4 regions of the Streptomyces sp. NPDC007905 genome follow, and region 2 is predicted to be linked to each of the others. Evidence: riboswitches for the same ligand, from Rfam matches in the RefSeq annotation. Region 2 holds a riboswitch; each other region holds the start of a gene.
What was found. Region 2 has a riboswitch for cyclic di-AMP ahead of ACFZDC_RS38965 (peptidoglycan DD-metalloendopeptidase family protein). Riboswitches for the same ligand answer to the same signal wherever they lie in the genome.
Positions count from the first base shown of each region.

Region 1: another riboswitch for cyclic di-AMP. It lies ahead of ACFZDC_RS23805 (transglycosylase family protein); the one in region 2 lies ahead of ACFZDC_RS38965 (peptidoglycan DD-metalloendopeptidase family protein).
Region 3: another riboswitch for cyclic di-AMP. It lies ahead of ACFZDC_RS08200 (peptidoglycan DD-metalloendopeptidase family protein); the one in region 2 lies ahead of ACFZDC_RS38965 (peptidoglycan DD-metalloendopeptidase family protein).
Region 4: another riboswitch for cyclic di-AMP. It lies ahead of ACFZDC_RS28365 (NlpC/P60 family protein); the one in region 2 lies ahead of ACFZDC_RS38965 (peptidoglycan DD-metalloendopeptidase family protein).

Region 1 covers NZ_JBIBKS010000013.1:180,500-183,812, forward strand. Annotated here, with positions in the region: gene ACFZDC_RS23795 (cytochrome P450) at 1-65, shown strand, start outside; gene ACFZDC_RS23800 (transglycosylase family protein) at 209-1,237, shown strand; cyclic di-AMP (ydaO/yuaA leader) riboswitch at 1,420-1,588, shown strand; gene ACFZDC_RS23805 (transglycosylase family protein) at 1,593-2,282, shown strand; gene eno (phosphopyruvate hydratase) at 2,627-3,313, shown strand, end outside.
Region 2 covers NZ_JBIBKS010000038.1:48,437-51,749, reverse strand. Annotated here, with positions in the region: gene ACFZDC_RS38970 (alpha-galactosidase) at 1-1,465, shown strand, start outside; cyclic di-AMP (ydaO/yuaA leader) riboswitch at 1,769-1,934, shown strand; gene ACFZDC_RS38965 (peptidoglycan DD-metalloendopeptidase family protein) at 1,937-2,845, shown strand; gene ACFZDC_RS38960 (GDSL-type esterase/lipase family protein) at 3,071-3,313, shown strand, end outside.
Region 3 covers NZ_JBIBKS010000003.1:401,007-404,319, reverse strand. Annotated here, with positions in the region: gene ACFZDC_RS08205 (insulinase family protein) at 1-1,348, shown strand, start outside; cyclic di-AMP (ydaO/yuaA leader) riboswitch at 1,575-1,739, shown strand; gene ACFZDC_RS08200 (peptidoglycan DD-metalloendopeptidase family protein) at 1,752-2,507, shown strand; gene ACFZDC_RS08195 (FCD domain-containing protein) at 2,706-3,313, shown strand, end outside.
Region 4 covers NZ_JBIBKS010000017.1:145,400-148,712, reverse strand. Annotated here, with positions in the region: gene ACFZDC_RS28375 (ATP-binding protein) at 1-21, shown strand, start outside; partial or broken gene ACFZDC_RS28370 (LysE family translocator) at 403-838, shown strand; gene ACFZDC_RS28365 (NlpC/P60 family protein) at 846-1,319, opposite strand; cyclic di-AMP (ydaO/yuaA leader) riboswitch at 1,323-1,546, opposite strand; gene ACFZDC_RS28360 (hypothetical protein) at 1,886-2,194, opposite strand; gene ACFZDC_RS28355 (ATP-dependent Clp protease proteolytic subunit) at 2,202-2,837, opposite strand.

The DNA of each region.
Region 1 (3,313 bases), on a different contig from region 2:
GCCTGCGCACGCTGCCCGTGGAGTTCACGCCCGCTACCGAAAAGGTCGTAGAAACGTCAACATGACAGACGTTCAACTTTGTGATCTTCACGTGATCTGCGCGGCATTAACTTGTGACAAGTGATCGTCTGCCGATACGTTCACCCATCAGCGCGGCGTCGAGCCTCACCCGCCGCGCCGCTCCTGCTGTCGCCCGAAAGGTTTCCGCATGCTCTCCGGGAACGGTCGTCACCGTCGCCCCCGTCAGGCCCCCGCCCTCCTCGTCGCGGCAGGAGTGACCGGCTCCGCCATCGCCATCCCGCTCCTCGGCGCGGCGAGCGCCAACGCTGCCGACGGCACCACGTGGGACAAGGTGGCCGAGTGCGAGAGCGGCAGCTCCTGGAGCGCCGACACGGGCAACGGCTACTACGGTGGTCTGCAGATATCCCAGGACGACTGGGACAAGTACGGCGGCACCCAGTACGCCGACAGTGCCGACCAGGCCAGCCGTTCGCAGCAGATCGCCGTCGCCGAGAAGATCCTCGCCGACCAGGGCACCACCCCCTGGGCCACCTGCGCCCTCCTCTCCGGCCTGACCTCGAACTCCGGCTCCCTGGACGTCGACACGGGCGTCGGTGACTCCGGCTCGGCCGGCTCCGGCACGGGCTCGTCGGACTCCGGTGACTCCTCCGGGTCCACGGATACGTCCAATTCCACCGGAAATTCCGTCTCGTCCGGCCTGCCGGATTCGTCGTCCTCGTCCGACTCCTCCTCGGATGCGACCGCCACGCCGTCCCCCGGTGCGAGCAAGGGCGCCGGCTCCACCGGCCCCGGTGAGCGAACCGGCACCCACAAGTCCGACACCTCCGCATCGCCGGACTCCGGGAGCACGCAGGGGAGTGCGCCCGCCACTACCAACCCCGTACTGGACGAGTCGGACAATTCATGGCAGACCGGCGGCTCTTGGAGCCTGGTCGACACCGGTGCCCTCAGCAGTGGCGGACGTCACCGCGGTGACAGTGCGGACGAAAGCGTGGCAAACGGTCAGAACGCCACTTCCTCCGGCCGTCACACCTCCCGCGATGCGAGCACCTACACGGTCCGCGGGGGAGACACGCTCGCCTCCATCGCCGACTCCCTTGCCGTCGACGGCGGATGGCACGCGCTCTACAGCCTGAACGAGAAGGTCATCGCCGACCCGAACCACATCGCTGCCGGTCAGACCCTGGAAGTCGGTACCGAAACGGGCGATAAGTAGCGGGAGTTGACGTCCCACTTCACACCCAATGTCCGGTTTGGTGAAAGTGTGGGATGAGTCTCAGAAGCCCTGATCGTCTTTGAAATTCCGCTGATCGCCTGTCTACGGTCGAGACCGCTCGTCACCACGAGCCCCGGCAGTCGCAACGCCGAATCCTGCCAGCGGTTGCCCGGGAACAGTCGTCGCGTCATGCGCCGTAGGCAGGAGCGGGGGACCCAAGGTAAGCGCCGAGCCCAGCAGTTGAGCTGGACCCGGCTAGGGGTGAAGTCGTGCCTCCCCGAGAGGCGCGACCGGGCAACTCAACCGGCCCGAACCCGACAGCTCACCTCGCAGGCGTCGGTGAGGGGATCGATCCATGCTGTTTTCCGGCAAGGGCAAGCACCGTCGTCCGTCCAAGGCCGTCCGCGCCATCGCCGTCGCCGGCGTCGCCGGTGCCGCCGTCGCCGCCCCGCTGATGGCGGCCGGCAGCGCCTCCGCCGCCACCGCCTCCGAGTGGGACGCGGTCGCCCAGTGCGAGTCCGGCGGCAACTGGTCCATCAACACCGGCAACGGCTACTACGGCGGTCTGCAGTTCTCCGCCTCCACCTGGGCCGCGTACGGCGGCACGCAGTACGCCGCGCAGGCCAACCAGGCCAGCAAGGCGCAGCAGATCCAGATCGCCGAGAAGGTCCTCGCGGCCCAGGGCAAGGGCGCCTGGCCGGTCTGCGGCACGGGCCTGTCCAGCGCCGCCTACAACGGCTCCGCGCCCAGCGCCTCCTCGAAGAGCGCCGCGCCCAGCACCACCACTCGCTCCACCGGTCAGCAGGCCGCCACTCGCTCCACCACGCGCACGGCCCCCTCGGCGAGCAAGACCGTCACCACCCCGACCGGCAAGAAGGTCAAGAAGGGTGACGGCGAGTACAAGGTCGTCAAGGGCGACACCCTCAGCACCATCGCCGACAAGCACCACGTCCAGGGCGGCTGGAAGAAGCTCTTCGAGCTGAACAAGGGCATCGTCGAGGACGCCAACCTCATCTACCCGGGCCAGCAGCTGCACCTGAAGTGACACCCGGCTCCCACACCCACCACAGCGCTCTCACACCACGGCCCGCCCCCTGAAGGCCTCGTGAGGGTCGCCCCCCGTCCCCCACGGGCTCCCCGCCCCGGCGCGTCTTCCCCCGTACGCGCCGGGGCGGGGCTCTTTGTTTCCCGCTCTTCAGCCGGGTCCCGCCCGCGCCCCACTTTGTTCCGCGCATGAACAATGGGTACGGTCTCCCTGTCCTCCCGTGCCTCTCCCCGCCCCTTCCTGTCCACGGGACGGTCGGTCGGTGGCCGACGCCCCCGGGACGGATAGGCTTCAGGCGCAAGGCACACCAGCCCCGCAGAACCAGCGTCACATCCATGAAGGAGATGCTCGTGCCGTCCATCGACGTCGTCGTAGCCCGGGAAATCCTGGACTCCCGAGGCAACCCCACGGTCGAGGTCGAGGTCGGCCTCGACGACGGCAGCACGGGTCGTGCCGCCGTCCCGTCCGGCGCCTCCACCGGCGCCTTCGAGGCCATCGAGCTCCGCGACGGCGACCCGAACCGCTACCAGGGCAAGGGCGTCGAGAAGGCCGTCCTCGCCGTCATCGAGCAGATCGGCCCGGAGCTCGTCGGCTACGACGCCACCGAGCAGCGCCTGATCGACCAGGCCATGTTCGACCTGGACGCCACCGACAACAAGGGCTCCCTCGGCGCCAACGCCATCCTCGGCGTCTCCCTCGCCGTCGCCCACGCCGCCTCCGAGGCCAGCGACCTCCCGCTCTTCCGCTACCTGGGCGGCCCGAACGCGCACCTGCTGCCGGTGCCGATGATGAACATCCTGAACGGCGGCTCGCACGCCGACTCCAACGTGGACATCCAGGAGTTCATGATCGCCCCGATCGGCGCGGAGTCCTTCTCGGAGGCCCTGCGCTGGGGCACCGAGGTCTACCACACGCTGAAGAAGGTCCTGAAGAGCAAGGGCCTGTCCACCGGCCTCGGCGACGAGGGCGGTTTCGCCCCGAACCTCGGCTCCAACCGTGAGGCCCTCGACCTCATCCTGGAGGCCATCAAG
Region 2 (3,313 bases):
GGACACCGACGCGACCGAGGAGCGCGGCGAGGTCTACGGCTGCGCGCTCGGCTGGTCCGGCTCCTGGCGCATCGCCGTCGCCCAACTCCCGGACGCGCGCGTGCAGATCACCGGCGGCGCGGGCTACGACGACTCGGGCCTGCTGCTCCTGGAGCCGGGGCAGTCGTACACCACACCCGTCTTCGCGGGCCTGTGGAGCGACGGCGGCTTCGGTGGGGCCAGCCGCACCTGGCACGCCTACCAGCGGGCGTACGTCATCCCGGACGCGGACCGGGACCGGCCGGTGCTGTTCAACTCCTGGGAGGCGACCAACTTCGACATCTCCGAGCAGCAGCAGACCGCCCTCGCCCGGCGGGCCGCCGCGATCGGCGTCGAGCTGTTCGTGGTGGACGACGGCTGGTTCGGCGCCCGCACCAGCGACCGGGCCGGTCTCGGCGACTGGACGCCCAACCCCGACCGCTTCCCGCACGGCCTCAAGCCCCTCGCGGACCAGGTGCACGGCCTCGGCATGCAGTTCGGCATCTGGGTCGAGCCCGAGATGGTCAACCCCGACAGCGAGCTCTACCGCGCCCACCCCGACTGGGTGCAGCACCAACCGGGGCGAAAGCGGACGGAACTGCGCAACCAGCTCGTCCTCAACCTCGCTCGCGAGGACGTTCAGGAATACCTCTGGAGGCAGCTGGACACCCTCCTGTCCAGCGCCCCGATCGACTACGTGAAGTGGGACTTCAACCGCTGCTTCACCGACGCCGGCTGGCCCGGGGAGCCGTACCCGCAGCGCCTGTGGGTCGACCACGTCCGCGCCCTGTACGCCCTGCTGGACCGGCTGCGCACCGCCCACCCCCAGGTCGCCTTCGAGTCCTGCTCGGGTGGCGGCGGCCGGATCGACCTCGGCGTGCTCAGCCGCACCGACCAGGTGTGGACCTCCGACAACACCGACCCGCTCGACCGGCTCGCCATCCAGCACGGCTTCAGCCAGATCCACCCCGCGCGGGTCATGGCCGCCTGGGTCACCGACAGCCCGAACACCCAGCTCAACGGGCGGGTCAGCCCGTTGCGGTTCCGCTTCGTCAGCTCGATGGCCGGGGTGCTCGGCGTCGGCGGCGACCTCACCGAGTGGACCGAGGAGGAGCTGTCCGAGGCCCGGCAGTGGGTGGAGCTCTACAAGGAGATCCGTCCGGTCGTCCAGCGCGGCGAGCTGTACCGGCTGCGGCCCCCGACGGGTGGCCTGAGCGCCGTCCAGTACGTGCTCGGGGGTGAGACCGCGGTCCTCGTCTGCCTCCAGGCGCAGAGCTACGGTGAGCCGGTGCCGGCGCTGCGGCTGCGCGGACTCGACCCGGCAGAAGCGTACGAATGCCGCGAAACGGGCGAGGTCCACCGGGGAGCGGTCCTGCTGCACCACGGTCTGCGCACCGGACTGAAGGGTGACCTGGATGCGAAAGTTATCCGGCTGCGCCGTATCTGAGGCTTCTGACCGAATTGCAGCCTTCATTGCAACTCGCTCTGGAATAGCACGGCATGGGGAGGCGGTGCGTGAGGAGCGTCATATTCGTGACCGTGTGTCGCGCGTCATGTGCACGTAATTCCCGTGGCGGCGGGGGTAATTGAAAGGGTGCAGGATTCGGGTATTCACGGAGGGTGACCGTACATTCCCGAATTCGATCAGCTGGAGCACTCACGCCGGGAAACTGCTGCTTGTCCGGGTGCGTCTCGCTCGCTTACGTTCGCCACCAATCCGGACGGAACGCCGAATCCTGCCGCCGCCCGGAGTCCCCACACACTTGACCCGTGTTCGGCAGGAGCGGGGGACCCACCAGGTATGACTGCCTGTCCCGGTCTCCGGGGCACAGGCTCGGGGTGCAGCCGCGCGTGGCGGCCGGGCAGCTCCAGCCCGAACCCGACAGCTCACCTCGCAGGCGCCGGAGAGGAACGAGCCATGCCCGCGAAGGGTAAGCACCGACGCCCGAAGACCCGGCGTCTCACCCGCTCGATCGCCGTCGCCGGGACCGGCGGTGCCGCATTGGCCCTGCCGCTCGTCGCAGCCGCCGGAGCGCACGCCGCCACCACGCAGTCCGTTGCCGGTAAGGCCGCGCAGTCCCTTCCGGCCGTGGACAAGACGGCTGAGAAGAAGGCCACCGCGCAGTCGAACGCGGGCGTGCGCAGCTACACGGTGAAATCCGGTGACTGCCTGGCGGCGATCGCCGACGAGCAGAACGTCAGCGGCGGCTGGCACCGGCTCTACGAGGACAACCGGCAGGCCGTCGGCGCCGACCCGTCGCTGATCCACCCGGGTCTGAAGCTGTCCCTCGGCGCGAAGGCGGCGACGACGCACACCGAGTCCGCCGAGCCCTCGCGGGCCTCCCGGAAGCCGCAGGCGACCCCGTCGGCCCCGGCGACCACCGCGACCGCGGCGGCGCAGACCCCCGCCCCCTCCACCGGCTACACCCTCCCGGTCACCGGCGCCACCATCGGCACCGGCTACCACGTGGCAGGCAGCATGTGGTCCAGCGGCTACCACACCGGCGTCGACTTCGTCGTGCCGACCGGCACCCCCGTCAAGGCCGTTGCCGCCGGCACCGTCGTCTCCGCCGGGTGGGGCGGCGCGTACGGCAACCAGGTCGTCATCAAGCTGAACGACGGCTACTACGCCCAGTACGGCCACCTCTCCCAGCTCTCCGTCTCGGCCGGCCAGACCGTGACCGAGGGCGGCCGGCTCGGTCTGTCCGGTGCCACCGGCAACGTGACCGGACCGCACCTGCACTTCGAGATCCGCACCACGCCCGACTACGGGTCGGACATCGACCCGGTCGGCTACCTCCGCTCGCACGGCGTCGCCGTCGGCTGACGACCACGCCGTAAACCTCTTGCCTGACACGCCGCCGACGGCCGGACCCCGATCCCCGGGTCCGGCCGTCGGCGTGTCGGGCCGGCTGGCGTATTCCCGGCCGAGGGTGTTGGGGAAGTGGCTTATCTCACCGTCCGTCAACCCTGAATTACGGTCGCGTAGGTCACATCCGAAGGTGAATCATGGTCCGACGTGGCAGACGATTCGAAGAATGACAGCAGATCAGTGATCGGGTCGTACGTGGCGGTGGGGGACAGCTTCACCGAGGGCGTCGGCGACCCCGGCCCCGACGGGGCCTTCGTGGGCTGGGCCGACCGGTTCGCGGTACTGCTCGCCGACCGGCGGCCCGAGGGCGACTTCGCGTACACGAACCTGGCGGTGCGTGGAAAGCTGCTCGACCAGATCGTGGCCGACCAGGTCCCCAAGGCCGTCGAAATGGCCCCGGACCTCGTCTCCTTCTGCGCGGGC
Region 3 (3,313 bases), on a different contig from region 2:
GCCGGGTGCGGCCAAGCCCTGGGCGTTCCCGGCCCCCGAACGCGACACGCTGGACAACGGCCTGACCGTTCTGCGCTGCCACCGTCCCGGTCAGCAGGTCGTCGCCGTAGAGGTGCTGCTGGACGCGCCCCTGGAGACCGAACCGGCCGGCCTGGACGGCGTCGCCACGATCATGGCGCGGGCCTTCTCCGAGGGCACCGACAAGCACTCGGCGGAGGAGTTCGCCGCCGAGCTGGAGCGGGCCGGCGCCACGCTCGACGCGCACGCCGACCACCCCGGCGTCCGCCTCAGCCTGGAGGTCCCGGCCTCTCGCCTGGCCAAGGGCCTCGGTCTGCTCGCCGACGCCCTGCGCGCGCCCGCCTTCGCCGAGAGCGAGGTCGAGCGGCTGGTCCGCAACCGCCTGGACGAGATCCCGCACGAGCTGGCCAACCCCTCCCGCCGGGCCGCGAAGGAACTCTCCAAGGAGCTGTTCCCGGAGACCTCGCGCATGTCGCGCCCGCGCCAGGGCACGGAGGAGACGGTCGAGAAGATCGACGCGGAGGCCGTACGCGCCTTCTACGACCGCCATGTCCGGCCCGCCACGGCCACCGTGGTCGTGGTCGGCGACCTCGCCGGCACCGAGCTGGACGCGCTGCTCACCGACACCCTCGGCGCATGGTCCGGCACGCCGGGTCAGCCGCGGCCCGTGCCGCCGGTGACCGCCGACGACACCGGTCGCGTCGTCATCGTCGACCGGCCCGGCGCCGTCCAGACGCAGCTGCTGATCGGCCGGATCGGCCCCGACCGGCACGACCGCGTGTGGGCCGCCCAGGTGCTCGGCACGTACTGCCTCGGCGGCACCCTCACCTCCCGCCTGGACCGCGTCCTGCGCGAGGAGAAGGGCTACACGTACGGCGTGCGCGCCTTCGGGCAGGTCCTCAGGTCCGCGCCGGAGGGCACCGGTGCCGCGATGCTCGCCATCAGCGGCTCCGTGGACACCCCGAACACCGGTCCCGCGCTGCAGGACCTGTGGACGGTGCTGCGCACGCTCGCGGCGGAGGGCCTGACCGACGCCGAGCGCGATGTCGCCGTGCAGAACCTCGTCGGGGTGGCGCCGCTGAAGTACGAGACCGCGGCGGCCGTCGCGAGCACCCTGGCGGACCAGGTCGAGCAACACCTGCCGGACGACTTCCAGGCGACGCTCTATCAGCAGCTCGCCGCCACCGGCACCGTGGAGGCCACCGCCGCGGTCATCAACGCCTTCCCGGTGGACCGGCTGGTGACCGTGCTCGTCGGTGACGCGGCCCAGATCAAGGCGCCGGTCGAGGCGCTCGGCATCGGCGAAGTCACCGTCGTGGCGGCCGAGTAGGAGCGAAGCCGCGCACGCGCGCGTGGGGCCCTGGCGACCGACGGGTCGTCAGGACCCTTCGCAGTTGCCGTGCGGAGCCCCCTCCAGATGTCCGAATTGGGGCAGACGTTGCCTGTCTGGCCTGTGGGATGCGCTACAAAAGCCCGGATCCGTTTGGGAATCGAAAGTCGCTCACCGTAGCGTCTTCGAGGCTGTTCGTCAGGCAGTGCGCCGCGCCCGCGGCACCGGACAGTCATCGCCGAGTCCCCGTACGGCGCGAGCCAGGGGAGCCGGGGACCCAACCACAGTCCCTGGGGTGAATCGGACGCCCGCGCGTGAGCGAGGGGGTCCGTAGGAGACCTTCCTGCTCCGAACCCGTCAGCTAACCCGGTAGGCGAGAGGGAAGGAAAGGACCAGCCACTTCATGGCGTTCATGTGCGCCACCGGGAAGCACCGCAAGCCCGGCCGGGTCAAGCGCACCACGGCTCAGGCGGCCGGCATCGCGGCCCTCACCACCACCGGTGTCATCGGCACCCTCGCGGCCACCCCCGCGCTCGCCGCGGAGAACTCCGTCGAGCAGACCGGTCTCACCCCTGTGATCACCGTGAGCGACGACGTCGCCGAGCAGATCGACGAGCAGGCCGCCGCCCAGAAGCAGGCCGCCGACCGGAAGGCGGCCGAGGAGGCCGCGGTCAAGGCGGCCGCCGAGCGGGCCGAGAAGGAGCGTGAGGCCAAGGTGCGCGCCGCCCGCGCGGCCGAGCGCAAGCGCCTGAACGCCTTCGTCGCCCCGATCGTGCACTCGTACGTCTCCACGGGCTACAAGACCGGCGGCTCCCTGTGGTCCTCCGGTTCCCACACCGGCATCGACTTCCACGCGGCGAGCGGCACGCCCGTCCACGCGGTCGGCTCCGGCACGGTCGTCTCGACCGGCTGGGGCGGCGCGTACGGCAACCAGATCGTGATCCGGATGGCCGACGGCATGTACACCCAGTACGGCCACCTGTCGTCCATCGGCGTCACCGTGGGCCAGAAGGTCACCCCGGGCCTCCAGATCGGCCTGTCCGGCGCGACGGGCAATGTCACCGGGCCGCATCTGCACTTCGAGGCCCGTACGACCCCCGAGTACGGGTCGGACGTCGACCCGGTCACCTATCTGCGCAAGCACGGCGTGGACGTCTGACCCTCCACCGCACGGCATCCCGAAGCCCCGGCTCACCAGCCGGGGCTTTCGCCGTTTTTCGCCCTGCCCGCCGCATCCGCTGTCCAAAAAATATCCATGGATTCAGGCCTGCCGTCGGAAATTCCGGCTCATTGGAATAGAGTCACGGAACACACGTCCATCGTCGACGTTTCACGGGGATTAAGACGGAGGTCGGTCATGCGTATTCCGGCGCACTCGGTGTGCACGGCGATCCGGGACGACATCGTGGCCGGTGTCTACGAGCGCGGCAGCCGCCTCACCGAGGAAGTCCTGGCCCGCCGCTACGGCGTCTCGCGTGTCCCCGTCCGCGAGGCCCTGCGCACCCTGGAGGCGGAGGGCTTCGTGGTGACCCGGCGGCACGCGGGCGCGTGCGTGGCCGAGCCGACCGAGCAGGAGGCAGCCGACCTGCTGGAGATGCGCATGCTCCTGGAGCCGCTCGGCGCCTCCCGGGCCGCCCAGCGGCGCACCGAGGCCCATCTGAAGGTGCTGCGGGGACTGGTCCGGCTGGGCCAGGAACGGGCGAGACGGGGCAGCAGCGAGGATCTGCGCTCGCTGGGCGGCTGGTTCCACGAGACGCTCGCGCAGGCCTCCGGCAGCCACTCACTGACCTCGATGCTGACCCAGCTGCGGCACAAGATCGCCTGGATGTACGCGGTCGAGGCATCGCCGAATCCGGTGGAGTCCTGGGCCGAGCACGGCGCCATCGTGGACGCGGTGGCGCGCGGCGACGGGGAGCGTGCACGGGCGATCACGGCGCTGCACTGCGAGCGCTCGACGACCGCGCA
Region 4 (3,313 bases), on a different contig from region 2:
GCGGGACAGCAGGAGCCGTAGCCCTCCGGGCGCGAGAGGACGGGGGGAAGGGGCTGTACGCCCCCGAGGCGTGCGTGGGGCGGCGGTGGGAGACGTGGTTCTTCGGGCGGGGGTTGGTGCGGGGGAGTGGTTCTTCGGGTGGGACGTTGCGGTGTGCGGACGTGGCTCCTCGGGTGGAGTGTTCGGTGGCTCGGACCACCGTCCCTCGGGGCCCGGCGCTCGCATAGGGGGAGCTGTGACGTGTCGGCGCCCGAGGCAGGGGGGCCGTAGCCTTGCCGGCCCGGGTGCTCGAAGAGAGGCCCTGGCGCCTGACAGCCTCCGACGCCTGGGCCGCCGCTGTCCTCACGCCCAGCCAGTCCGCCCCGCCCGGCCGAACGCCCCGTGCGGCAGGGCACGGAACGCCTCCGCCGCCGGAGCGAGCTCGTCGGCCCGGCGTACGTGCTGCAGCTCGGCGTACGGACCCTGTGGGCGCTACGGCGGCCCGCCGGCGGCTCCGCCGAGGCGGCGCCGCCGACCGCGCATCCGCTCCGGCAGGGCTTCGTCACCAACGCCCTCGACCCGAAGGCGTCGCTGACCTTCCTCAGCCTGCTGCCCCAGTTCGTGCCGTCCGGCGGCTCCGCCCTGCCCAGGACACTGCTGCTCGCGCTGATCGTCTGCCCGCTGGCCCTGACGTGGTTCCAGGCTGGCCCTGACGTGGTTCCAGGTGGTGGCCCTGCTGGTGGACCGGCTGGGCGGATGGCTGCGCCGGCCCCGGGCCGCCCGCATGCTTCAGGCGGGCACCGGGGCGGCACTGACGGCTCTCGGAGCGGCCCTGCTGCTGGAGCCGCTCCTGCCCTGAGCCAGGGTCAGCTGACCCGGCCGTACCAGACGCTCCTGGTCCAGATCTTCTCCAGCCGCACCACGGCCCCGGTCCTCGGGGCGTGCCAGATCTTGCCCTTCCCGGCGTAGATGCCTACGTGGTAGACGCTGGACCCCGAGTGGAAGAACACCAGGTCACCGGCCTTGCGGCTGTTGGCCGAGATGTGGTGGGTCTTGTTGTACTGCTGGGCTGCCGTACGCGGCAGCTTCTTGCCCGCCTTCTTGAACGAGTAGAGCGTCAGCCCCGAGCAGTCGAACCGGCGCGGCCCGGTGGCGCCCCAGGCGTACGGCGCGCCCTTCTTGGACGCCGCGATCTGGAGCGCTTTCGTCGCCAAGGTCGCGGCCGAGGCGTCGGTGGCGAGGCCCGGAACCGCGATCGAGCCGCCCACGGCGGCGAGGGTGAGGGCCGAGGCCGTACCGGCACGGGCCATCAGCGACGGGACACGATTGAGCGCAGTCATGCGCAACCCTTCGTCAGCCGCCTGTGAAGGATGACCTGTCGGATTCGGGCTGGCGAAGTAGCCCGGCCGCGTTGCCGCGGCTTCACCCCAAGGGCTGCTCGGCACGACCGTCCGTCTGCGACGAACGTCCGTCCCGGCGACCCGTCTTGCTTGGGTCCTCCACTCCTGCCGATCCACTCCTGTCGACCGGTCATCCAGGCGGCGGCAGGACTCGGCGTCCGCCCGGACCGCCCCGCCGCGGTGGCGGGGGCTTGTCGTCAGACAGGGATCTTCACTCACAGGAGTCGCAAAATCCCAACGCAATCGGGGATTTGTGGCGTTACTCACCACTCACCCGTTCGGGTGGACACTGCTGTGTTCGAGTCGACGTCAGATCCCGCGCGTAGCCCCGGACCTGGGGCGGAGCACCTCCTCGCGGGCCTGGGAACCCTTCGCTGCGCAAGTCGGGAGGCCCGGAAAAAGGTCCGCAGATACGCCGGTCGGGGGTACGTCGTTCGGGCCGTTTCAAGCCCGGCCCGCACGGCCCGTCGACACGAGGGACCGGTCGGGCCGGACGCGCGTCCGGATCAGCCGACGCAGTCGGGCGGGAGCGCGACGCGCGCGGTGCGGCGCTCGCCGTCCAACACCCGCAAGGCCCGTGCCAACGTGTCCCCGTGCAGCTCCGTCTCGCCCCGCTGGTGCATCAGGGCCAGCGCGTCGCGCAGTTCGGCCGCCTTGCGCACCAGGGCCTGCGCCGCGCGCAGCCCGCGGTAGGTGTCCCCGGACTGCGCCGGGTTGATCCGGCCCAGCAGGTCGGCCGCCTCCAGGTAACGGTCGATCAACTCGCCCTCGGCACGCGTCAGTGCGGGCAGCGGCGGAAGCTCCGGTGGCAGCATCGGCGGCTCACCCCGCGTGCCGGGTGCCGGGGGTGGCCCTGCGGCTCGGGACGACACCGTCCACCAGGCCGTACGCCAGTGCGCCTGGCGCGTCCAGCACCAGGTCCCGCTCCAGGTCCTGGTGGACCTGTTCCGCGGTGCGCCCGGTGTGCCGGACGAGCATCTCCTCCATCAGCGTGCGCGTTCGGACCAGCTCCTCGGCCTGGATCAGGAGGTCGCTCGGCTGTCCTTGGGCCGGTTCGGGCAGGGCGGGTTGCTCCAGCACCACGCGCGCGCCGGGCAGGGTGAACCGCTTGCCCGGAGCCCCGGCCGCGAGCAGTACCACGGCCGCCGAGGCGGCCTGGCCCAGGCAGTAGGTCTCCACGTCACAGGTGACGTACCGCATCGTGTCGTAGACCGCCGTCATCGCGCTGAACGAGCCGCCCGGGCAGTTGAGGTACAGCGTGATGTCCCGGTCCGGGGCCGTGTGTTCGAGCTGCATGAACTGCGTGATCACGTCGGTGGCCGCCGTGTCGTCGAGTGGCGTCCCAAGGAAGACGACCCGGTTCTCGAACAGCTTCGAATACGGATCCAGCGTGCGCCGGCCCGTGCCGGTGCGCTCGGTGAACTCGGGCAGTACGTGACGGGCGGACGGTCGGGTCATGGGCGTACCCCTCCTCGCGACAGGGCCTCGATCGGCCTCGCTTCTGTAAAAAATGTACAGGACGTACATGGCCTTACGGTGGGCGTACATCCTGGTGATCCACTGGATGTCGCAGTTCAGAGGCGCTTTTCTGCCGTGGGCGAGCAGGGATGTCTCACGGAAGCTCACGCCCGGTCAGGTGGCGGCTTCCCCGCCAAAGCCCAAGAGCGGCGCGAGGTGATCCGAAGCGGCCCGCAGATCCTCCGGGCTCGGATGGACGTAGACACGCTTGGCGAAGTTGGCGGAAAGGCGACCGGCACACGCAGCGAGAATGACGTCCGGGACACCGTTGACGGCAAGGGGCATCAGGCACGAATGCCGCGCGCCGTGCAGGGCGGCTAGGCCTCGTCGTCGCGGACGCGGGCGAACAGCGCCTCGTCGAAGACGGGGGTTGACCGCGGCTCGGGCTCCGGCGGCGGGGTGTTGAGGCGGAGCGG